DNA from 3 places in the Blastococcus sp. SYSU DS0973 genome. Region 3 is predicted to be linked to each of the others. Evidence: riboswitches for the same ligand, from Rfam matches in the RefSeq annotation. Region 3 holds a riboswitch; each other region holds the start of a gene.
What was found. Region 3 has a riboswitch for cyclic di-AMP ahead of ACI791_RS01035 (murein hydrolase activator EnvC family protein). Riboswitches for the same ligand answer to the same signal wherever they lie in the genome.

Region 1 (7,728 bases), on a different contig from region 3:
CCGCTCGCGCACACCCGCCGCGGACTGCGCGCCCACCGCCAGGTGGTCCAGCTCGTGCTGCAGGACCCGGACGACCAGCTGTTCAGCGCCTCGGTCGGCCAGGACGTCTCCTTCGGCCCGCTCAACCTGGGCCTGGACGAGGACGCCGTCCGGGCCCGCGTGGCCGAGGCGCTGGAGCTGCTGGGCGTGGCACCCCTGGCGTCGCGGCCGACGCACCACCTCTCCTACGGCGAACGCAAGCGGGTGGCGATCGCCGGTGCGGTCGCCATGCGCCCGTGCGTGCTGCTCCTCGACGAGCCGACCGCCGGGCTCGACCCGACCGCGGTGGCCGACACCCTCGCGGCGCTCGCCCGCCTGCAGGAGCACGACTCCACGGTGGTGATGAGCACCCACGACGTCGACCTGGCGCTGCGCTGGGCCGACGAGGTCGCGGTCGTGGTCGGCCGGGCCGTGGTCCAGGGCGCCCCCGGCACGGTCCTCGGCGACGGCGGCCTGCTCGCCCGGGCCCGGCTGTCCCGTCCGTGGGCCCTGGAGGTCGGCGCCCGGTTGCGCGACCTCGGGCTGCTCCCCGACGGTCCGCTCCCCCGCGACGCCGCGGGGCTGCTGGCCGCACTCCCCGATCGTCCAGGGGTGCCCACGTGACGACCGTGGGGATCGGGCTGTCGTCGGGGGTGAGCGCCGCCGAGGTGCTGGCCGCGGTGGACGCCGTCCTGCCCCCGGTCGCCGGCCCGGTGCGGCTGGCCACCCTCGACACCCGGTCGGCCGAGCCGGGGCTGGTCGCGGCCGCCGCACGGCGCGGCTGGCCGGTGACCGGCCACCCGGCGGCGGACCTGGCCGCCGTGCGGGTGCCCACGCCGTCGCCCGCCGTCGCGGCCCGCGTCGGCACCCCCTCCGTGGCCGAGGCGGCGGCCCTGCTCGGCGGGGGTGAACTCGTCGTCGGCAAGACCGTCCACGGCCGGGTGACGGTCGCCGTCGCCCGGCTGCCCGACGCCGCCGGGACCGTCGTCGACGCCGATGACCGAGGAGGGCCCGTGACCCCCGACCCGGCCGGCGAGCTGCTGCACCCGGTGGGGCTCCGGCTCGCCGGCCGGCCCGTGGTCGTGGTGGGCGGCGGCGCGACGGCGCACCGCGGGGTCGCCGGCCTGCGGGCCGCCGGCGCGCTGGTCACCGTGGTCGGCCCCGAGGTCACCCCCGCGCTGGAGTCGCTGGCGACGACCGGCGGAATCACCTGGGAGCGCCGGCCCTACGGCGCCGGCGACCTCGCCGGCGCCTGGTTCGCGCTGGCGGCGAGCGGGGACTCCGCGGTGGACGCGGCGGTGGCCGCGGAGGCGGAACAGGCCCGCATCTTCTGCACCCGGGCCGACGACCCGGCGCTGTCCAGCGCCGCGCTCCCGGTCGCGGGCCGGGCGGGCGACCTGGTGGTCGCGGTCCACCGCGCCGCGGATCCTCGGCGGGCGGCCGGTGTGCGGAACGCCGTGCTGGCCGGCCTCGGCGACGGGACGCTGGCTTTCCGGTCGCCCGACGCCGGAGCCGCCCCCGGACGCGTGGTCCTCGTCGGTGGCGGCCCGGGGGATCCGGGGCTGATCACGGTGCGCGGCCGGCAGGCGCTCGCCGAGGCCGACGTCGTGCTGGTCGACCACCTGGCACCCCGGTCGCTGCTCACCTGCCTGGCGCCCGGCGCCGAGGTGATCGACGCCGCCAAGCTCCCGCGGGCCCGGTTCATGGCGCAGGAGCGGATCAACGACCTGCTGGTGGGCCACGCGCGCGCCGGCCGGCGGGTGGTCCGGTTGAAGGGCGGCGACCCGTTCGTCTTCGGCCGCGGCATGGAGGAGCTGGCGGCCTGCACCGCCGCCGGGGTGCCGGTGGAGGTGGTGCCGGGCGTCACCAGCGCCGTCGCCGTCCCGGCGCTGGGCGGCATCCCGGTCACCCACCGCGGGCTGACCCACGAGTTCGTCGTCGTCTCCGGCCATCTGCCCCCGGGCCATCCGCAGTCGCTGGTCGACTGGGCGGCCCTCGGCCGGCTGCGCGGCACGCTCGTCGTGCTCATGGGCGTGGAGACCGCCCCCGCGATCGCCGCGGCGCTGGTCGAGCACGGCCGGGCGCCGGACACCCCGGTCGCCGTCGTGACCGACGGCTCCACCGCCACCCAGCGGAGCGTGCGCACCACCCTCGCCGACCTGCCCCGGGTCTTCGCCGCCGGTCGTATCCGGCCGCCTGCGGTCTGGATCGTCGGCGAGGTCGTGAGCCTTCCTACCTGTTCCGAGGGCGCTCCGGCGGTGTGCCGTGACGGTGCGTGAACGCGTCGACAGCGGAGGAGGAAAGGCCCCGACGAACTCGTCACCCGACGTGGTGACGGCGCCGGTCGCCCCCTAGCGTGGGCCCGTCCGGACGGACCCGTCCGTCACCCGACCGGTGACAGCCGCCCGGACGCCGCCGAACCACCCGCCGGCACCGCCGGCACCCGGACCGGGGACCCATCGCACTCCCGGGGTGAAGCGACCGACCGACCCGCAAGGGCCGCCGGACGCCGGGCGTCTTCCCGCCCGAACCCGTCAGCTAACCCGGTAGGCGGCCGTGGAAGAAAGGAAAACCCGCCGAACATGGCGAGTTCGCTCAACCCTGCCCATCGCCGGATCACCGGCCGTCGGGCTCTGGTGGCCCTCGTGGCCGCCGGCGGTGTCGCCCTCACGCCGCTCCCCGCGTTCGCCGACCCCGAGCGGCCGACGACGTCGCAGCAGGCCGCGCAGCTGATCGCGAGCCGGGCGCACGACCTGGAAGTGCTCACCGAGCGGTACAACGAGACCCGCGAGCAGCTCAAGGCGACCCAGCAGGCCGCCGACCTGGCCGCCGAGGAGCTCAGCGCCGCGCAGGCCGCCCTGGAGCAGGCCCGCGACCGGGTCCGCACCGTGGCCCGCAGCGCCTACACCGGCGACGGGCTCGGCGTCCTCGAGGCCATGCTGACCAGCGGCTCCGCCGGCGACCTGGTCGACCGGGTGGGTCTCCTCGACGCCATCGCCGCGCACAACAACGGCGTGCTGGGCGAGGCCCGTCAGGCCGGGGAGGACGCCGACCGGGCCCGGGCCTCGGCCGAGCAGGCAGCGGAGGACGCGCGGTCCCAGGTCGACCGGGTCACCGCCCAGCGGGCCCGGCTGGACCAGCAGATCGCGGAGTACCAGGCGCAGTACGAGCGGCTCACCGAGGAGGAGAAGCGCGCCTCCCGGGCCGCCGCGGAGCGGCACGCCGCCGAGCAGGAGGTGGCGGCTGCCCAGGAGGCGGCGGCTGCCGAGGAGGCTCCGGCCGAGCAGGCCCCGGCCCCTGCGGCACCGCGCGCCTCGGCGCCGGTCGCCGCTGCCCCGGCTCCGGCCGCCCCGCGCGCTCCGGCTCCGGCCGCCCCAGCTCCGGCTGCCCCAGCTCCGGCCGCCCCGCCGGCTCCGGCCCCCGCACCCCCGCCGGCGCCGGTCGCGGGCGGGAGCGCCGCGGCCCGGACCGCGGTCGACACCGCCCTGGCCCAGGTGGGCGACCCCTACGTGTGGGCCGCCGCCGGGCCGAACGCCTTCGACTGCTCCGGACTGGTGCAGTACGCCTACGCCGCGGCCGGCATCTCGGTGCCGCACTCGAGCCGGATGCAGTCGACCATGGGCACCCCGGTGTCCCGGTCGGCCCTGCAGCCGGGTGACCTGCTGTTCTTCTACAGCCCGGTCAGCCACGTCGGCATCTACGTCGGCAACGGGCAGATGGTGCACGCCTCGACCTCGGGCGTGCCGGTCAAGGTCGCGTCGATCGACTCGATGGGCAGCTTCAACAGCGCCCGGCGGATCGCCGGCTGATCTCGGGGGGCGCGGGGCGGCGGTCCGCCCCGCGCCCCCCGCCTGCCCGGAGGCCCGGGCGGGCGGCGTGGGACGATCGCCCTCCGTGCGGGTCGGGACGCGGGGCGAGCTCCCCCGCGAGGTCAGGGTCCTGGCGGTCATCGCCTTCGTCGTGGCGTTGGGGTTCGGCATCGTCGCGCCGGCGATCCCGCTGTTCGCCCGCTCCTTCGGCGTCGGCACCACCGCCGTCGGGCTGGCGGTGAGCGCCTTCGCGTTCTTCCGCTTCGTCTCCGCGTTCAGCGGCGGCACCCTGGTCGAGCGGTTCGGCGAGCGGCTGGTGCTGGCCACCGGCCTCGCCATCGTCGCCGTGACCACCGGTGCGGCGGGGCTGGCGGGGTCCTTTCCGCTGTTCCTCGCCCTGCGGGCGGCCGGTGGCATCGGCAGCGCCATGTTCACCGTGGCCGCCCTCTCGCTGCTGCTGCGCGTCGCACCGCCGTCGCACCGAGGGCGGGCGGCCGCCACCTGGCAGGGCGGCTTCATCCTGGGCGGCATCGCCGGGCCCGCGGCCGGCGGGCTGCTGGCCGAGCTTTCCCCCCGGCTGCCCTTCTTCCTCTACGCCGGGTTCCTGCTCGTGGCCGGCGGCGTCGGTGTGCTGATGCTCCGCTCGGCCGCGCCCGCCCCGGACCCCGAGGCCGCGGACGTCGCCTCGCCCGACCTCGGCGCCGGACCGATGCCCCTGGGCACCGCGCTGCGCTCCCGGGTGTACCTCGCCGCGCTGGTGGCGAACTTCGGCGTCGGCTGGGTGCTCTTCGGCGTCCGCAACTCGCTGGTGCCGCTGTACGTGACCGAGGAGCTCGGCCGGACGGTCGCCTGGGCGGGCGCCGGCCTGCTGGCCGGCTCGGTCGCCCAGGCGCTGGGGCTGCTGCGGTCCGGCCGGCTGGTGGACGGCTGGGGACGGCGTCCCTCACTGGTGGTCGGCGCCGCGCTGGGCACCGCCGCCATGGCGATCCTCGTCCTGCCGCCCGTGGTCTGGGCGTTCCTGCTGTCCATGGCCGTCTTCGGGCTGGCGGCCTCCCTGCTGGCCAGCGCGCCGGCCGCGCTCGTGGGCGACATGAGCGCCGGGCGGGGCGGCCGGGTCGTAGCGGTGTTCCAGATGTCGGCCGACCTGGGGGCGATCGCCGGCCCGCTGGTCGCCGGCTGGCTGACCGACGTCGCCTCCTTCCAGGTGGCGTTCGCCGTGAGCACCGCCGTCCTCGCGGCCGGTCTCGTGGGCGGTCTGGTCATGCCGCGCGAGGCACCTCGGCCCGCGGCGGTCGGGGCGCCCGCCCCCTGACCCCCGTCAGCGGCTCCGGTACAGCCGGGTGGTCAGCGGCAGGAACACCGCGGCCAGGCCGGCGGCCACCGCCAGCGAGACGCCTATCGCGCCGCCGTCCGGTGTGCCGTCCATGAGCGAGCGGCACGCCGTCGCGAGGATCGAGATCGGGTTGACGGCGACGAACGCCTGCAGCGGCCCGGGCAGCGTGGCGGGGTCGACGAACACGTTGGACAGGAACGTCAGCGGGAAGATGCCCATGAAACCGGCGTTCATCACCGCGTTCGGGCTCCGCAGCAGCAGGCCGAGCACCGAGAACGCCCACGACAGCCCGAAGGAGAAGACCACCACGAGGGCCAGGGCCGCCACGGCACCGGCCACCCCCGCGTCCGGGCGGTAGCCCACGAGCACGCCGACGACGATGATCACGGTGCCGGCGACGACGTACCGGACGCTGTCCCCGAGCAGCGAGCCCAGCAGGGGCGCCGGTCGCCAGATCGGCAGCGACCGGAAGCGGTCGACGACGCCCTTGGTCAGGTCGGTGTTGAGCGAGACGCCGGAGTAGACCGTCGTGAAGAGCACCGACATGACCAGCAGCCCGGGCAGCGTGTAGTCCAGGTAGGCGCTGGTCGAGCCGGCGATGGCGCCGCCGAACAGGTACGTGAACATGAGCAGGAACATCACCGGCGTCACGGTCACGTCGAGCAGCTGCTCCGGCACGTGCCTGACCTTGAGCATGCCCCGCCAGCCGAAGGTGAGGGCCGTGGACAGCGGTCCCGGGCGCGGGGGGCGGGCGGTGCCCGCGATCGCCCGGCGCACGGCCGCGGCGTCGGCGTCCGTGGTCGTCCTCATGACGTCCGCTCCTCGAGGGTCGGTGCCGGTCCCGGCGGCTGCTCGGCGCCGCGGCCGGTCAGGGCGAGGAAGACCTCGTCCAGAGTGGGCTGGTCCAGGGAGAAGTGGGCGATGCCGATGCCCGTCCGCGCCAGCTCCGCCACCCCGGCCGCCGCACGGGCGGAGTCGGGGCACGAGGCGGACAGCGCAGCCGGGTCGGGTTCGAGGACGACCGTGCCGAGAGCCCGGTCCAGGACGACGGCCGCCTCGGCACGCCGGGCCGGGTCGAGCAGCCGCACGTGCAGCGCGCCGGTGCCGACCGAGGCCTTGAGCTGCGCCGGGGTGCCCTCGGCGATGACCCGTCCCCGGTCGATGACCGCGATGCCGTCGGCCAGCTGGTCGGCCTCCTCGAGGTACTGGGTGCAGAGCAGGATCGTCGTGCCCTCCGCCACCAGCGCCCGGGCGATCTCCCACACCTGGTTCCGCGACCGGGGGTCCAGGCCCGTGGTCGGCTCGTCGAGGAACATCAGCCGGGGGGTGACGACGATGCTCGCCGCGATGTCCAGCCGGCGCCGCATGCCGCCCGAGTAGTGCTTGACCAGCTTCCCTGCGGCGGCCGCGATGCCGAAGGCGTCCAGCAGCTCGTCGGCCCGCGCCCTCGACCCGGCCCGGGACAGGCCGAGGAGCCGGCCCAGCAGCACCAGGTTCTCGCGGCCGGTGAGCTCCTCGTCGACCGACGCCAGCTGCCCGGTCAGGCTCACCTTCTCCCGCACGGCGTCGGCCTCGGTGACGACGTCGTGGCCGAGCACCCGGGCACTGCCGGAGTCCGGGCTGATCAGCGTCGCCAGCATCCGGATGGTCGTCGTCTTGCCCGCCCCGTTGGGGCCCAGCACCCCGTAGATCGTCCCGGCCGGGACGACGAGGTCCAGCCCGCCGACGGCCGTCGTCCGCCCGTAGGTCTTGACCAGTGCGGTCGCCTCGACCGCCAGGGGTGCGTGCAGCTCCATGGGGACCTCGCCGGGTGTCGCGTCGTCGGGCTCTTGCTCCTGTTCGACGGACTCTCCTCGGCGAACTCATCGGAGGCCAACGACTTCTCCGCGGCCGGGCCGACCGTGCCGGCCGGAGCGGCGAGAAAGATCCGCGACCTCCGTGTGGCGGCGGCCGGGCCGGGGAAGGGGCAGGCGGAGCGCGCGGACGTGGTCGCCGGCCAGAGCTGACGTCGGGCGCTCGCCCAGCCGGACCGACCACGCCGCGAGGAGGCACGCATGGACATCGCCGCGATGCGGGCCAGCTTCGCGAAGGCCGCCGCGACGGGCGACGAGGCGCCGCTGTACTTCTACTCGCACCTGTTTTTGAGCCACCCCGAGACCCGGGCGATGTTCCCCGTCTCGATGGCCCACCAGCGCGACCGGTTCTTCCACGCCCTCGGCGAGGTCGTCTCGCACGTCGACGACCTCGAGGGCCTCGTGCCCATCCTGAAGCAGCTCGGGTACGACCACCGCAAGTTTGGCACCCTCCCGGCGCACTACCCGGCCGTGCTGCCCAGCCTGCTGGCCACCCTCGAGCACTTCGACGACGAGTGGGACGAGCACCGCGCCCGTACCTGGACCGAGGCCTACGAGCTGGTCGCCTCGGTGATGATCCAGGGCGCCGAGGAGTCCGCCGACCACCCCGCCACCTGGCGGGCCGAGGTCGTGGCGCACGAGCGCCGCTCGGTCGACGTGGCGGTGCTCCGCGTCCGCCCCGAGGTGCCGGTGGACTACCTGGCCGGTCAGTCGC
Region 2 (7,728 bases), 130 kb from region 3:
ACGAGGTCAGCGCCCGGGTCGCCGCGCTCGAGGAGGCCGCGGCCGCGGTCACGGCGGAGCTCGACGAGGCGCTGCAGGTCGTCGACGGCCAGCTGTCCCGGTTGCAGCGCGAGCAGTTGGACGTCAACGAGCAGACGGCGGCCAGCTGGCGCGCCTACGTGGACCAGTTGCGCGCCGCGGGCGTCGACACCGTGCCCGCCGCCGCGCTGCGCGACCCGGCTCGGGGCCTGCCGGACGGGCTGGTGCCCGTGGCTGCCGGCGGGGGCGGGGCCCAGCGCGGGGTCGCCCAGCTGCCGGGGCAGCCCAGCTCGCTGCTGGTGCTGCCCGTGAAGACGCTGACGGCGGTGAGCGCGGCGATGGAGGCGCTCGGGCGGCCGTACGCCCCCGGTACGGCGGGGCCGGACTCCTGGGGCTGCGGCACGCTGGTGCAGGCCGCGTTCGAGCGGGCCGGCGTCCCGGTGCCGGCGACGCAGGGGGAGCTGTTCGCGACCGCCACCCCCGTGGCCGCCGCCGACGTGCTCCCCGGCGACCTCGTCTTCCTCGGCTCCGGCGAGGCCGGGCTGGGGCATGTCGGCATGGCGCTGGACCAACGCACGATGCTCGCCGCCGACGCCCGGGCCGGCGCCGTGGTGGTCCGGACGCTGCCGGCCGACCAGGTGCTGGCGGTCGGGCGACCCGGCCTGGGTCAGCGGCCCGCCGTCCCGGTGCCCGGACCGGCTCCGGGGGCGCTGCGGACCGAGTGCGGCAACACGGTCTACCCACCGAGCTATGACGGCGCCCGCGCCTGGGGTGGCTATCCGAACGGGTTCATCCCGCCCAGCGCGATGTGCCCGCTGGGCGTCGGCGGGCACTCGCTGCGCTGCGACGCGGCGGCCGCCTACCGGGCGATGTCCTCGGCGTACGCGGCCGACCTCGGCGCTCCGCTCTGCATCACCGACTCCTACCGCACGTACGCCGGCCAGGTCCGGCTGTACGGAGAGAAGCCGGCCCTCGCCGCGGTCCCCGGCACGAGCAACCACGGCTGGGGCCTCGCGGTGGACCTCTGCGGCGGCGTCCAGTCGTTCGGGACGCGGCAGTACTCCTGGATGGTGGCGAACGCGGGCCGGTTCGGCTTCCTGCACCCGACCTCGGGCCGATCCCGGCAACGGGCGTGAGGAGCCCTGGCACTGGGAGTACGCCGGCACGTGAGGCCGGCTGCCGGACGGCGGCGCGGCGGAAATGTCGGCGCCTCGCCCTACCGTGCGGAACGACTCACGGAGGAGAAGAAGCGATGCTCATCGACTGCGACACCTGCACCGTCCGGGGGACCGGCTGCGCCGACTGCGTGGTGACCGTCCTGCTCGGCGCACCGCCGGGATGGCAGGGGACCGACCCGGTGGTGGTCCCGATGGCCGGCCGCTCGCGTGGCGGGTCCGCAGCGGCCGCGGCGGAGGACGTCGTGGTGCCTCCGCCGGGCGTGGTGGTGGAGTTCGACGACGTGGAGCGCCGGGCCGTCCGCGCGCTGGCGGAGGGAGGGCTCGTGCCTCCGCTGCGGCATCCTCACGGTTCCGACGGTCACGGTGGCGAGGGGCCAGGGCGGCGCACGGGCTGATCGTCCCGGTGCCGGTCGCGGTGTCCGCCCGTGCACCCGATCGGGTGAACGCCCAGGTGGAGGGGTCGTGCGGGACGGAAAGCCGAGCGCATGCGTTCCCACGGTCCACATTTGTCACAGGCGCATCACGATCGTTAAGGTCGTCGCCGTTCGGCCGGGTGGTCGTCATCCGTCGAAGGGTGGCCCCGACCGGACACCGCCTAATCACCGGGCGGCGTGCAGCACCGGCGCCCGCGGTGTACCGGGGACCCACCGCAGTTCCGGGGTGAGTTCTCCTGCGGCCGGCTCGCCGGCCCGCGGGGGATAGGGCCAGTCTTCCCAGCCCGAACCCGTCAGCTAACTCGGTCGGCGGTTGCAGAGGAAGAAACGGAGTGCCGCCGCACGTGGCGACCCCTCAGGCACCGCTGACGCAGGCCCCCGAACGAGCTCCCGCCGCCGGCGGGCGCAGCTCCGCGAGCGCCCGCCGCTCCGGACCGCTCCGGTCCGGCGTGCTGGTCAGCGCGGCTGCCGCCCTGACCGTCATCGTCATCCCCGGCACCGCAGTCGCCGTTCCCGGCGCGGCCGACGAGGTCGCCGCGCAGGTGGCCGAGGCCAACCACGAGCTCGAGGTCCTCTCCGAGCAGCTCAACGACGCACGCGTCGCGCTCGAGGGGCACGAGGGCGCCGCCCGGGCCGCCGGCGACGCCGTCGCGGCCGCCGAGGCCCGGCTCGGCGCCCTGGACGGGCACATCCGCAGGCTCGCCCGCAGCGCCTACACCGGCAGCGGACTGACCCGGCTCGACGCCCTGCTGTCGAGCGACTCGGCCGACCAGATGGTGTCCCAGCTCGGGATCCTCGACGCGATCGCCGGGCACACCAACGAGGTCCTCACCGAGGTCTCGTCGGCGGCCGACGACGCGGAGCAGTCCCGGAAGGCCGCTGCGAAGGCCGCCGAGGACGCCCGGCGCGCCGTGGTCGAGATCGCCGCGAAGCAGGAGGACCTCGAGACGAGGATCGCCGACTACCAGCGGCGGTACGATGCGCTCACCGCCCCGCAGCAGGCCCAGGTGGCCCAGGCGCACGGTGGCAACAGCCTCCCCGCGCCCACGGCGGTCACGGCGTCCAGCGCCGCCGCCCAGGTCGCGGTGAACACCGCGCTCGCGCAGATCGGCGATCCGTACGTCTGGGGTGCCGGTGGGCCGAACGCCTTCGACTGCTCGGGCCTGATGTCCTACGCCTACGCCGCGGCCGGCGTCACGCTGCCGCACTCCAGCAAGTCGCAGTCGCAGATGGGCCGACCGGTCTCCCGCGGCGAGCTGCAGCCCGGCGACCTGGTGTTCTTCTACACCCCGGTCAGCCACGTCGGCATGTACATCGGCAACGGGCGGATGGTGCACGCCTCCACGTCGGGCCAGCCGGTGAAGGTGGCGAGCGTGGACTCGATGGGGAACTACAACAGCGCCCGGCGGATCGTCCGCTGAGAAACACCCCCTGCCCCCACCGCTCGCAGGCTCGCGGCGGGATCCTGCAGGGGGCGCGTCGCAGCGAGGGATGTCAGCCGGCTGATGGTCACCCTGCTCCCGCCGGGGGGCACGACGGGCCGGTGATCTCTTCGGAGGCCACCGGCCCTCCGTCCGCGGGCTTGACCGAGGGGCTCGCCGACGTCAGCGTGCTCCACCGCCCGGTGGCCGATCCCCACCGGCGGCCACGCGCACCGTCCGGGGCGTCGCCGAGTGGCTCACCGTCATCGCGGCCGGGCAGGCGCTGGGCATCACCGCCGGGGCGACGGCGACGGAGCACCCGGTCCGGATGTGGCCTACCGGCCGTCGGGGACGCGCCGCCGGTCCCCGTGTGGCCGGCCTGGTGGGCCGACGGCCCGCCGTCGAACCTGGAGGCGCTCCTGCAGTTCGTCTGCGAGGAGTGCCCGCGGAGTACGCGCCCGTACGGGGTTCCCGGGCCGGTGCGGACGGCCGGCGCACCTAGGATCGACCAGGTGGACGGCGGAGGGCGGGCAGGCGCCCGGGCCGCGCTCCTGACGGCGGCGGTCCTCGGGGTCGCCCTCGTCGTCGTGATCGTGGTCCGCACGCCCTGGGAGGTGCTCCCGGAGCCGCCCGGTGGCCACACCGCGCCCGATCCCGCCGCGGGGCTGACTCCTGCGCAGCTGGACCGGGCGGAGGCCTTCGCGGCCGCCCTGCGCCCCGCCTCGCTGCTCTCGATGGCGCTCGGGCTGGCCGTCTCGGCGGTCCTGGGCCTGACCCGGCTCGGCGGCCGGCTCGTGCACGCCGTGGCGGCCCCGCTGGGCGGCCGCTGGTTCGTCCAGGTGCTGGTCGGCGTGCCGGCCCTCGTGGTCGTCGGCCGCCTGGCGACTCTCCCGGTGTCGGCCTACGCCGAGACGGTCCGCCGCCGGTACGGCCTGTCCACCCGCGGGTGGGGCCTCTGGCTGCGCGACGTCGCCGTCTCGGTGGCCATCAGCGCGGCGCTCACGGCCGTGGTGGTCCTGGTCGTCCTCTGGCTGGTGCGCCGCGCCCCGCGCACCTGGTGGGCGTGGGCCGGAGGAGCGGCGGCGGCCCTCGTGGTGATCGGTTCCTTCCTCTACCCGGTGGTCATCGAACCGGCCTTCAACTCGTTCGAGCCGCTGCCGGCCGGAGAGCTGCGCACCGACCTGCTCGCGCTGGCCGACGAGAACGGCACCCCGGTGCAGGACGTCCTCGTCTCCGACGCCTCCCGCCGCACGACGGCTCTCAACGCCTACGTCTCCGGCTTCGGGTCCACCCGCCGCATCGTCCTCTACGACACGGTCCTCGCCGAGCTGCCGGAGGAGGAGATCGAGTCGATCGTCGCCCACGAGCTCGGGCACGTGGCCACCGACGACGTCCTGACGGGCACCCTCATGGGCGCCCTGGGCGCGGGAGCGGCCACCGCGCTGGCCGGGTGGCTGGTGACCCGGCGGGCCCTCCTGCGGCGCGCGGGTGCCGAATCGCCCGGCGATCCGCTCGTCGTGCCGCTGCTGCTCTTCCTGGTGGCCGTGGGCGGGCTGGTCTCGACCCCGGTGCAGAACCTGGTCTCCCGGCAGATCGAGGAGCGGGCCGACCTCCATGCCCTGGACCTCACCCGTGATCCGGAGGCTTTCACCGCCATGCAACGGCGGCTGGCGACCGCGAACCTCGGCGACCCCGACCCACCGGCCGCCTGGCACTGGTTCTTCGGCAGCCACCCCACCACCGCGCAGCGCATCGCCATGGCCGAGGACTGGCGCCGGCTGGAGCGGCCGCGGTGAGCCGCACCCTCGTCGTCACCAACGACTTCCCGCCCCGGCAGGGCGGCATCCAGACGTTCGTCGCGGCGCTGCTCGCCCGCCGCCCGCCGGACTCGCTGGTCGTGCTCGCGTCGGACTCGCCCGGCTCCGCCGAGCACGACGCGGGGCTCCCGTACCCGGTGGTGCGCCGGCCGACGGGGATGCTCCTCCCCACCCGGGCCACGGCGCGCGCGGCGGTGGAGCTGGTCGACCGGTTCGGGTGCGACACCGCGTTCTTCGGCGCGGCCGCCCCACTGGGCCTGCTGGCCCCCACCCTGCGGGCGGCCGGGGTGCGGCACCTCGTCGCCGCCACCCACGGGCACGAGACCGGCTGGGTGGCCTTGCCGGGCAGCCGCCAGGTGATGCAGCGGATCGCCTCCGGGCTGGACGTGGTCACCTACATCAGCGAGTACACCCGGGACCGCCTGGCGCCGGCGCTCGGCGCGCGGGCGCGGCTGGTCCAGCTCTCGCCCGGTGTCGACGTCGACCGGTTCACGCCGCAGGTCGACGGGGCGCCGGTGCGCGCCCGGTACGGGTTGAAAAAGGCACCGGTCGTCGTCTGCGTCTCCCGGCTGGTGGCCCGCAAGGGGCAGGACGTGCTCGTCGCGGGCTGGCCGCAGGTGCTCGCCCGGCACCCCGGTGCACGGCTGCTGCTGGTCGGGGGCGGCCCGGCGGAGGCCGCCCTGCGCCGGGCGGTGGCCGAGCGCGGGCTGGAGGACTCCGTCGTCCTGACCGGGCCGGTCGACCACGACGAGCTACCCGCGCACTACGCGGCGGGAGACGTCTTCGCCATGCCGTGCCGGACCCGTCGCGGCGGGCTGGACGTCGAGGGGCTCGGCATGGTGTTCCTCGAGGCGGCGGCCTGCGGTCGCCCCGTGGTGGCCGGCACCTCCGGCGGAGCGCCGGAAGCGGTGCGGGAGGGCGTCACCGGTCACGTCGTGGACCCGCGCTCACCCGCAGCCGTGGCGGCCGCGCTCAGCGGCCTGCTGGACGACCCGGGCCGGGCCCGCGCCATGGGGGCCGCGGGCCGGGCGTGGGTGGAGCAGCGGTGGTCGTGGAGGACCATCGCGGCCGACTTCGCGCACGTGCTCGACGGCTGAAGGCCCCGCTGCAGGGTCCCGCCCCGAGCGTGCGAGGCGCGGGGGCAGCGGGGCCCTCTTTCAGCGGGCGTAGAGCGCGTCGACCTCCGAGCCGAACTCCTTGAGGACGACGTTGCGCTTCAACTTCAGGCTGGGCGTCAGCATCCCGTTGTCCTCGGTGAAGTCGGTGCCCAGCACGGTGAACTTCTTGATGGCCTCCGCCTGCGACACCGCCTTGTTGGCGTCCTTGACCGCCGCGTCGAGCTCGGCCAGCACGTCGGCGTCCTCGCGCAGCTGCGCAGGCGTCAGGCCGGCGTCCTTGCCCTTGGACTCCAGCCACTGCGGGAGGGCTTCCTCGTCCAGGGTGATCAGCGCGGCGATGAAGGGCCGCTGGTCACCGACGACGATGCACTGGCTGACCAGGCGGTGTGCGCGCAGCCGGTCCTCCAGCACCGCGGGGGCGACGTTCTTGCCGCCCGCGGTCACCAGGATCTCCTTCTTGCGACCGGTGATCTTGATGAAGCCGTCGTCGTCGATCTCGCCGATGTCACCGGTGTGGAACCAGCCGTCGGCGTCGATGGCCTCCCGGGTGGCCTGCTCGTTCTTCCAGTAGCCGCGCATGACGACCCCGCCGCGCAGCAGGATCTCGCCGTCCTCGGCGATCGCCGCGCCGACCCCCGGCAGCGGCCGGCCGACGGTGCCGATGCGGAACGCGCCGTCGTGGTTGACGGAGGCGGCGGCGGTGGTCTCGGTGAGGCCGTAGCCCTCGAACACCGGGACGCCGATCCCGCGGAAGAAGTGGCCCAGCCGCTCGCCGAGCGGCGCGCCGCCGGAGATGGCGCCGATGCACCGGCCGCCGAGGGCGGCCCGCAGCTTGCCGTAGACGAGCCGGTCGAACAGGGCGTGCTGCAGCCTCAGGCCCAGCCCGGCGCCGCCGGTGTCCTGGGCGCGCGACCAGTCGATGGCCACCCGGGCGGCCCGGTCGAAGATCTTGCCCTTGCCGTCGCCCTCGGCCTTCGCCTTGGCCTGGTTGTAGACCTTCTCGAACACGCGCGGGACGGCCAGGACGAAGGTCGGCCGGAACTCGCCGAGGTCCTCCACCAGGTTCTTCACATCCGCCGTGTGCCCGATGACCGTGCGGGTCTTGACGGCACCGCACTGCAGGACCCGGGCCAGGACGTGGGCGAGCGGGATGAACAGCAGGAGGGAGCCATGCACGTTCATGAACCGCCCCAGCAGGCCCATCCCGTTGTTGATCTCGAACAGGAAGTTGCCGTGGGTGAGCTCGCAGCCCTTCGGCCGGCCCGTGGTGCCGCTGGTGTAGATCAGCGTGGCGAGGCTGTCGGCGTTCAGCGTCTTCCGGCGGGCCTCGAGTTCGCTGTCGGGGACGCCGGCCCCCGCCTGGGTGAGCGTGCCGATCGCGTCGTCCTCGATGACGTGGACCGACCGGAGCTCCGGCGCCTGGTCCCGGACGGAGTCGACGGCGGTGGCGTGCTCGTCGCGCTCGACGATGACCGCGGTCGCCCCGGAGTCCGAGAGGATCCACGCCACCTGATCGGGGCTGGAGGTCTCGTAGATGGGGACGACGACCGCGCCGGCGGTCCAGATCGCGTAGTCGAAGACCGTCCACTCGTAGCGGGTCTTCGCCTGGAGGGCGACGCGGTCACCCGGGGCGACGCCCGCTGCGACGAGGCCCTTGGCGACCCCGGCGACCTCGCCGGCGAACTCCGCCCAGGTGACGTCGTGCCACCGGCCGTCGCGGCGGCGCCGCAGCCCCACCTCGG
Region 3 (7,728 bases):
GTCCTCGGCGGCGCCGGCCGGGTCGCAACCGACCCCTTCGGGGTCGCGGCCGACGTCGCCGCCGTGCTCGACGACCCCGAGCGCTGGGTGACCGAGCACCCCGGGCTGGTCGACGACGTCATGGGCGCGCTGCCCGGTCTCGGCAGCAGCATCAGCCTGCTGACCGTCGGGCTGACCGGGCCGTGGCTCGGCGGGGCAGACGTCCGGGTGGCGGCTCGGCGGCTCGGCCGGCTGTGGCCGGACGGGAGCCCGGTGGTCACGCCGTTGCCCGGCGACGACTCGGGACCCGCGGTCGTCGCACCGCGGGGCGTGGACGACTTGCTCGGGGCGCTCGAGGTCCGCGCGCTGCGCTCCGGCCCCGAGCACGACACGATCGCCGTCCGGGTGGTCACCTCCGCCAACGGCAGCACCGCCTACGTCGTCGACATCCCCGGCACCGCCGACTGGAAGGCGCCGTTCGGGCCGGTCAACCCGCAGACCCACGACCTGGGCACCAACGTTCGGGTGCTCGGCGGCGACGCCACCACCCGTCAGCAGGCGATCGCTGAGGCGCTTCGGCGAGCGGGGGCAGGCCCCGCCGACCCGGTGATGCTCGTCGGGCACAGCCAGGGCGGCATGGTCGCCGTCCAGGCGGCCGCCGACGCCGGCACGCCGGACTTCGACTTCGACGTGCGCAGCGTGGTCACCACCGGCTCACCCATCGCGCGGGCGGAGGTGCCGTCGTCGGTGCAGGTGCTGGCGCTGGAGAACGCGCACGACGTCGTTCCGCAGCTGGACAGCCGGGACAACGACGACAGCCCGAACGTCACCACGGTCACCTTCGACGGCCAGTACGGCAGCATCGCGGACAACCACGGCATCGGGACGGCGTACCGGTCGGCCGCCCGCGCCATCGACGCCAGCGACGACCCGTCGTTGGTCGCCTTCCGGGCCGGCGCCGCGCCCTTCCTGGTCGGGCCCGGAGAGGAGGCGACGGTGGTCGCGCACGTCTACGAGATCGGCAGGAGATGACCCGGCGCCCCGACCCGACCGACGGCCTGCCGCCTCACGGGCGGCGCGGCCGTGCTGGTGCTGGCGGGCTGCGGGCCCTCCGGGGATCCGGCGGTGCCCATCGAGACGATCGGCATCGGGATCGGGCGGCAGCTCGTCGCCCGTGACGACGTGGTCGACCCGGTCGAGCCGGCGAGGGGTGTGCGATCGCGGTCGACCTGCTCGACGGGGCCCAGCGCGCGCCGCTGGAGGCGAAGGGGGACCCCGGCCGCAGTAGTGCTGCGCCGGCGCCTTGGGCCCCTCGTCCTGGACGGTTCGGCAACTCCGCAGCCTCTGAGCACCAGGGCGTCGGGGGCGCGGTCGGCGCGTCGACGGCTCGTCCTCGTCGCCGTGGCGCCGGGCACGATTCGGGCATCGATGGCGGTGGATCGTCCCGACGAGGCGGAGATCACGGTTCGTGCTGCGTTTGAGGTCGAGGCGGAGCCTCATCCTGCGCAGCAGGGGGCTGCGCCGACGCCCCCGCGTCGTGCCACCTCCAGGGCGCGGGGGCGGCGGCGGTGCCACCACGAGGCGTGAAAGCGCAGGTCAAGACCGGTGGGGCGGGTGGGGCTCGAACCCACGACCCAGGGATTATGAGTCCCATGCTCTGACCGGCTGAGCTACCGCCCCTGCGTTGACAGCCTGCCAGATCGAGGCGACGCACCGCTCGGACCCGCCCGTGTCAGGAGGTGCGTCTCGTTACCGGGCTGTGACATCTGGCCGATCCGCTTGTACTGTCTGCCGCGGTCCACCTGACCTCGCTCCCGAACCCGGGGGCTCGGGCGGACCCCGCCGAACCGTGCGGCCGGATGGCCGGATGGACCGGGGACCCATGTTCTCTGGGGTGAATCCCGCCTGCGCCTCCACGGGCAGGTGGGTAGGGCCACGTTCCGGCCCGAACCCGTCAGCTGACCTGGTAGGCGGACCGAGGAACGGAGACCGTCGCCTTGGCGACCTCGCACGACCAGCACCACCCCACCGTGCCGACTCGCGGGGGCCTCCGCCGCATCGGTCGGGCCGCCACCGCACTGACCGCTCTGCTGGCCCTCTCCCTGCTGGGGACGACGGCTGCGACGGCCGCACCCGGCGACGCGAAGAGCGAGCACGACCGCGTCGCCCAGGAGGTCGCCTCCATCGAGCAGCGGGTCAAGGACGCCGAGGCCCGGCTGGAGCAGATGACGCTCCGCGCCGAGGAGGCCAGCGGCGCCGTGCTGCAGGCGGAGGCCGAGCTGGCGACCGCCCAGCAGCACGCCGACGCCATCGCGGCCGAACTCGCCGCTGTCCGCGCGGCCGTGGCGCGCACCCAGGGCGACGTCGCGGCCCTCGGCCGGGAGGCCTACATGGGCCAGGACGAGACGTTCAGCGAGATGGAGATGGTGCTGCACGCCGAGGGCCCCGGAGAGCTGCTCCAGCAGGCCGCCACGCTCGAGCTCCTCGGCGAGGACCGGGCCGAGGTGCTCGAGGAGCTCCGGGTGGCCGAGGCGCGGGAGGCCCGGCTGGACGAGGAGGCGCGCGCCGCCGTCGCCCAGCGGGACGCGGCCGCACGCACCGCCCAGGAGGCCCAGGTGGCCGTCGATGCCCTCCTCGCCGAGGCGCAGGCCGAGTTCGACGCGCTCAGCGCGGAGAAGGCGGCGCTGGACGAGCAGCTGCGCGAGGCGGAGATCCGGATGCTGAGCATGCAGGGCACCGCCGATCCGGCGGGTACCTGGAACCAGCTCCAGGCCGCCGAGCAGGCCGTCGGCGCGGTCACCGCGGCCGGTGGTGGCACCGGTCTCACCCAGGGCCGGGTCACGTCCTGCTACGGCGCCCGCTGGGGCACCATGCACCTCGGCGTGGACATCGCGGCGTCGATCGGCACCCCGATCTTCACGCCGGAGCCGGGCGTCGTCCTGCAGGCGGGGCCGGCCAGCGGGTTCGGTCTCGCGGTCGCCATCCAGCACCACGACGGCGTGATCACCGTCTACGGCCACATCAACCAGTTCTTCGTGACTCCGGGCCAGGTCGTGGAGGGCGGTCAGCAGATCGCCGAGGTCGGCAACCGCGGCCAGTCCACCGGGCCGCACCTGCACTTCGAGGTGCACCGCGGGGGCCTCTACGCCGACCGGACCAACCCGGTGCCGTGGCTGGCCCAGCGCGGCATCTCCCTCGGCGGCAGCTGCGGCTGATCCGGCTCGTCCGCATCGGCCGCACGGCGTCGTCCAGGATGGTGCCGTGCGGACGACGGCGGGGGAGGGCACCTGGCTGCGCGCCGGGCTGCTCGTCGCGCTGCTGCTCGCGGGGGTGGTCGTGGCCCTCGTCGTCGACCTCCCCGGCCGGACCACGGTGCGCGGCTGGATCGAGCACGGGGACGCCGGCACCTGGGCGCTGCTGATCGCCGGCCAGGTGGCGGTGCTGCTGGCGCCGGTGCCGCGTTCGCTGGTCGCCGCGCTGGCCGGGGCCGTCCTGGGCTTCGGCTTCGGGGTGGCCGTGGTGCTCACCGGCTCGCTGCTGGCGGCCCTGGTCGCCTTCGCGCTCGCGCGCGGGCTGGGCCGGCCGGCTGCCGAGCGGCTGGCGGGCCCGCGGGTGAGGAGCGCCGACCGGTTGTTCACCGACCGGGGCTTCGTCGCCGTGCTGGCGGGCCGGCTGATCCCGATGATGCCGTTCGTCGTGGTCAACTACGCCGCCGGCCTCAGCGGCGTCCGGCCGCGGACCTACGTGGCCGCCACCGCGGTCGGGCTGGTGCCCGGCACGGTGGTCCAGGTGGGCGTCGGCGCCTCGGCGGGTGCCGTCGTCGCGTGGGTGGGCACGCCGTCGGCCCTGCCGGTCGTCGCTGTCGTGGTCGTGCTGGTCCTCGGCGTCGCCGCCGCCTGGCACCGGTGGCGGCGACGCCGGGCGGAGCCAGGAGCGGATCTAGCCGCGCCCGAACAACCGGCCCAGCAGCCCCCCGGCGCCGCCCACGGTGCGCGCCGCGAGCTGCAGGATCGGCCCGCCGGGGATGCCCGGCACCTTCTGGACGATGGGCGCGAGCTGCAGCAGCCCGCCGACGTCGTGCACCTTGAGCGCGCGGCGGGCCACAGCCGGAACCGGGTTGACCCGGCCGGAGGCGGCATCGAGAAGCAGGTCGGCCGCGGCCTCGACGGCCGGCCCGTCGACGACGCCGGCCGGCACGCGGCGCACCTGCCAGCCGCCTCCGTGCGCGGTGAACCCCCAGCCCCCGTCCGGCGTGACGAGGCTGACGCGCCCGGAGATGCCGGTCGAGGCGGCCAGGGCACCGGTCACGTCGGTCAGCGCCGCCAGGCCGGACTGCAGGACGTCCGCCGGCGGCGGCTCGGCCCCGCACGAGACGAGGTCCAGTCCGTGGACGGCGAGCTCGTAGGCCTGGCCGAGCACGACGCTCAGCAGCGGTAGCCGGCCCACGACGGAGACCGCCGGTGCGGTGTCGAGCTCCACGGGCTCGTCGGCCAGGTAGCGCGCGGTCGTCTCGCGGTTGCGGCGCAGCGCGGCCAGCACCTCCTCGCGGGAGGCGTCGCGGTGCGCGGCCGTGACCCGGGCGTTCACCGCGTCGGGGTCCGGTGGCGTTCCCGGCCCACCGGCCCGCGCGGAGGCGATGAGGTCGTGCAGCGCGGCGTGGTCGTCCCAGCAGCCCAGGTGCACGCAGATCTCGTGCGCCCGCCAACCGGGCAGGCGCGACGGGCGGCCGAGGTCGATCGACGCGGCCTGCGCCAGGAAGGCATCCCACGCGCCGAGCACCATGCCGGCGACCTCGTCACGATCTGCCTCGGCCATCCCCTGGTGTCCGCCCACGTCAGGCCCCCTACCCGGGGCTCCGCCGGGCCAGGCATGGGAACGGCGACGCCGTCCCGCTCGGAAACGGGCCCAGCCGCCACCACCCCGGCCTGCTCGGTCCTGGGGCGGCAGCGGACGCACGCTTCGTGGTTCGACAACCATGGAAGGTAATCGCCGCCGGACGGTGCTCACGCCTCCAGCCGCGTCGCCACGTGACTCTCCGTGAACGGAATCCCGGAGTCCGGGCTCGGTGGCGTCGTCCGCTCCTCGCGCCGGACCGTCGGCCGGGCGTGGGAGCCTGTGAATAGCCTGGAGTGGCTGGACGTCGCCCGGTGGGCGTGGTAGTGGCGGGCTGACCAGCAACAAGGCGCCGAGCCCTGCATCACCGACCACTTTCGCCCCATCAGTCGCACCCGGGCTGGCGCGATGGGGTCACCATCGTGCAGACTTGTCGCGGGAGCCCTGCTCCGCCACTGCCGATAACGGCGCGTCACCGAATCGATGGGTCCGTAGGGGAAGACGAGACCGATCGAGTCGATGGAGGTGCCCCGTGCAGCGACGGTCAACCCAGGGTGTCGTCTTCGTGCACGCGTGCCCGAAGGCGCTCTGCCAGCACGTCGAGTGGGCGCTGGAACGCGTCGTCGGCGCGCCGGTCTCCCTGTCGTGGGCTGAGCAGCCCGCAGCGCACGGTTCCTACCGTGCTGAAGTGGCGTGGACGGGTTCGCCCGGTACCGGGGCCAAGCTCGTCGCTGCGCTGCGCGCGTGGCCGATGCTGCGCTTCGAGGTCACCGAGGAGGCCAGCCACGGCAACGATGGCGAGCGCATGTCCTACGTGCCCGGGCACGGGGTCTTCCGGGCGCCGACCAGCGCCAACGGCGACCTCATCGTCACCGAGCAGCAGCTGCGCCACCTGGCCGCCACCGCGACGTCGATCGAGGCGTTCCGCCACGGTGTCGACCAGCTGCTGGGCGCGGCCTGGGACGCCGATCTCGAGGTCTACCGGCACGCCGGCGACGGCAGCCCGGTGACCTGGCTCCACCAGGTCGTCTGAGAGAGACCCCGCCGCTGGCACGGGCGCGGCGGGGTCGTCGGGTAACAACTCCGCTACGACACTCCCGGCCTGACCGGGACGGCGTCGTAGCCTGGGCCGGTCGTCCGGGCGCCGTCGGGGAAGCGGCGCCCGGACGACCCACCACGTCTCCGCGGCTCGGACGCGGAGGCGGGGCCGCTGACGCGGGCACTCCGGCGCCGGGATGCCCGCCGGGGGACACCGTCGGGCACGCGGCCACCGGGCGGCGCCCCGCGGCGGAGATCAGAGCGGGATGTTCCCGTGGGCCCCGCGACCGAGCGGCGCGGCCGCGAGCGCCTCGATCAGCCGCCTGCGCGTCTGCGCCGGCTCCACCACCTCGTCGACGACGCCGATCTGCAGCGCCCGGTTCACCCCGCCGGCGATGCGCTCGTGCTCTTCGGCGAGCTGGGCGTGCAGCTCCTCGCGCTCGCCCGGCGGAACCGCGGCCAGCTTCTTGCGGTGCAGGATGCCGACGGCCGCCTTCGCGCCCATGACGGCGACCTCGGCGCCCGGCCAGGCGAAGACCGCGGTGGCGCCCAGCGACCGGGAGTTCATCGCGATGTAGGCCCCGCCGTAGGACTTCCGGGTCACCAGCGTCACCCGCGGGACGACGGCCTCGGCGAAGGCGTGCAGCAGCTTCGCCCCGCGGCGCACGACGCCGTCCCACTCCTGGCCCACGCCGGGCAGGTAGCCGGGGACGTCGACCAGCACCACCAGCGGGACGCCGAAGGCGTCACACATCCGGACGAACCGGGCCGCCTTCTCGGCCGACGCGGAGTCCAGGCAGCCGCCCAGGCGCAGCGGATTGTTGGCGATCACGCCGACCGTGCGCCCGGCCAGCCGGCCGAGGGTGGTGACGACGTTGGGCGCGAACCGCGGGTGCAGTTCCAGGCCCGGCCCGTCCAGGACCGACGACACCAGCGGCTTCACGTCGTAGGCCCGGTTGGTCTGCTCGGGCAGCAGCGCCCCGAGGTCGGCGGCCGCTTCGGCCCGGGCGGACCCGAAGGTGCCCTGGGCGGCGAGCAGGTCGACGGCGAGGCGGGCGGTCTCCAGCGCGGCCGGCTCGGAGTCGGTGACGACGTGCACCACCCCGCTGCGCCGGCCGTGGGTGTCCGGGCCGCCGAGGCTCTCCATGTCCACGTTCTCGCCGGTGACCGAGCGCACCACCTCGGGGCCCGTGACGAACACCCGGCCGGCGGGCCCCATGATCACCAGGTCGGTGAGGGCCGGGCCGTACGCCGCGCCACCGGCGGCGGGGCCGAGCACCACCGAGATCTGCGGGATGCGCCCGGAGGCCCGCACCATGGCCGCGAACACCTCACCGACGGCGTGCAGCGCGGTCACCCCCTCCGCCAGCCGGGCCCCGCCGGAGTGCCAGATGCCGATCACGGGCACCCGCTCGCGCAGCGCAGCGTCGACCGCGTCGACGATGTGCCGGCAGCCGTCGACCCCCATCGCGCCCCCCATCACGGTGGCGTCGGTGCAGAAGGCGATGGCCGGGCTGCCGGACACCGTGCCGCGGGCCGCCAGCACCCCGGAGGTGTCCCGGGCGCCGAGCTGCTGCATCGACCCGTGGTCGAAGAAGCGCCGCAGCCGGTCCTCGGGGTCGCGCGGGTCGGGGCTGGTCACGGCGGGCGCCGCCTGGACTGTCGTCACGGGTACCTCCGGGTCGTGTGGCCCCGTCCGGAGGCTCTCCCCGAGCCTGCGAGGGGTGAGAGGGACGGGGTCCGTCTTCAGGCGGTGGTGAAGACCAGCGCGATGTTGTGCCCGCCGAAGCCGAAGGAGTCGTTGACCGCTGCGGTGAGTTCAGCCCGGCGTGGCTCGCGCCGGACGATGTCGAGGGCCTGGACGGCGGCGTCGTCGTC

Region 1: it holds a riboswitch for cyclic di-AMP, as region 3 does, so the genes downstream of both, ACI791_RS07860 (NlpC/P60 family protein) here and ACI791_RS01035 (murein hydrolase activator EnvC family protein) in region 3, are expected to answer to the same signal.
Region 2: it holds a riboswitch for cyclic di-AMP, as region 3 does, so the genes downstream of both, ACI791_RS00395 (NlpC/P60 family protein) here and ACI791_RS01035 (murein hydrolase activator EnvC family protein) in region 3, are expected to answer to the same signal.

Annotation. Positions count from the first base shown of each region.
Region 1 covers NZ_JBJHAN010000003.1:239,766-247,493, forward strand. Annotated here, with positions in the region: gene ACI791_RS07850 (energy-coupling factor ABC transporter ATP-binding protein) at 1-642, shown strand, start outside; gene cobA (uroporphyrinogen-III C-methyltransferase) at 639-2,297, shown strand; cyclic di-AMP (ydaO/yuaA leader) riboswitch at 2,434-2,586, shown strand; gene ACI791_RS07860 (NlpC/P60 family protein) at 2,601-3,827, shown strand; gene ACI791_RS07865 (MFS transporter) at 3,913-5,139, shown strand; gene ACI791_RS07870 (ABC transporter permease) at 5,146-5,970, opposite strand; gene ACI791_RS07875 (ATP-binding cassette domain-containing protein) at 5,967-6,956, opposite strand; gene ACI791_RS07880 (hypothetical protein) at 6,990-7,166, shown strand; gene ACI791_RS07885 (globin domain-containing protein) at 7,215-7,728, shown strand, end outside.
Region 2 covers NZ_JBJHAN010000001.1:74,169-81,896, reverse strand. Annotated here, with positions in the region: gene ACI791_RS00405 (NlpC/P60 family protein) at 1-1,154, shown strand, start outside; gene ACI791_RS00400 (hypothetical protein) at 1,271-1,591, shown strand; cyclic di-AMP (ydaO/yuaA leader) riboswitch at 1,779-1,958, shown strand; gene ACI791_RS00395 (NlpC/P60 family protein) at 1,975-3,051, shown strand; gene ACI791_RS00390 (M48 family metallopeptidase) at 3,564-4,847, shown strand; gene ACI791_RS00385 (glycosyltransferase family 4 protein) at 4,844-5,965, shown strand; gene ACI791_RS00380 (AMP-dependent synthetase/ligase) at 6,026-7,728, opposite strand, start outside.
Region 3 covers NZ_JBJHAN010000001.1:204,876-212,603, reverse strand. Annotated here, with positions in the region: gene ACI791_RS01045 (esterase/lipase family protein) at 1-1,011, shown strand, start outside; tRNA gene ACI791_RS01040 (tRNA-Ile) at 1,586-1,659, opposite strand; cyclic di-AMP (ydaO/yuaA leader) riboswitch at 1,810-1,966, shown strand; gene ACI791_RS01035 (murein hydrolase activator EnvC family protein) at 1,977-3,194, shown strand; partial or broken gene ACI791_RS01030 (TVP38/TMEM64 family protein) at 3,241-3,771, shown strand; gene ACI791_RS01025 (maleylpyruvate isomerase family mycothiol-dependent enzyme) at 3,919-4,794, opposite strand; gene ACI791_RS01020 (DUF3145 domain-containing protein) at 5,345-5,845, shown strand; gene ACI791_RS01015 (acyl-CoA carboxylase subunit beta) at 6,107-7,519, opposite strand; gene ACI791_RS01010 (beta-ketoacyl-[acyl-carrier-protein] synthase family protein) at 7,597-7,728, opposite strand, start outside.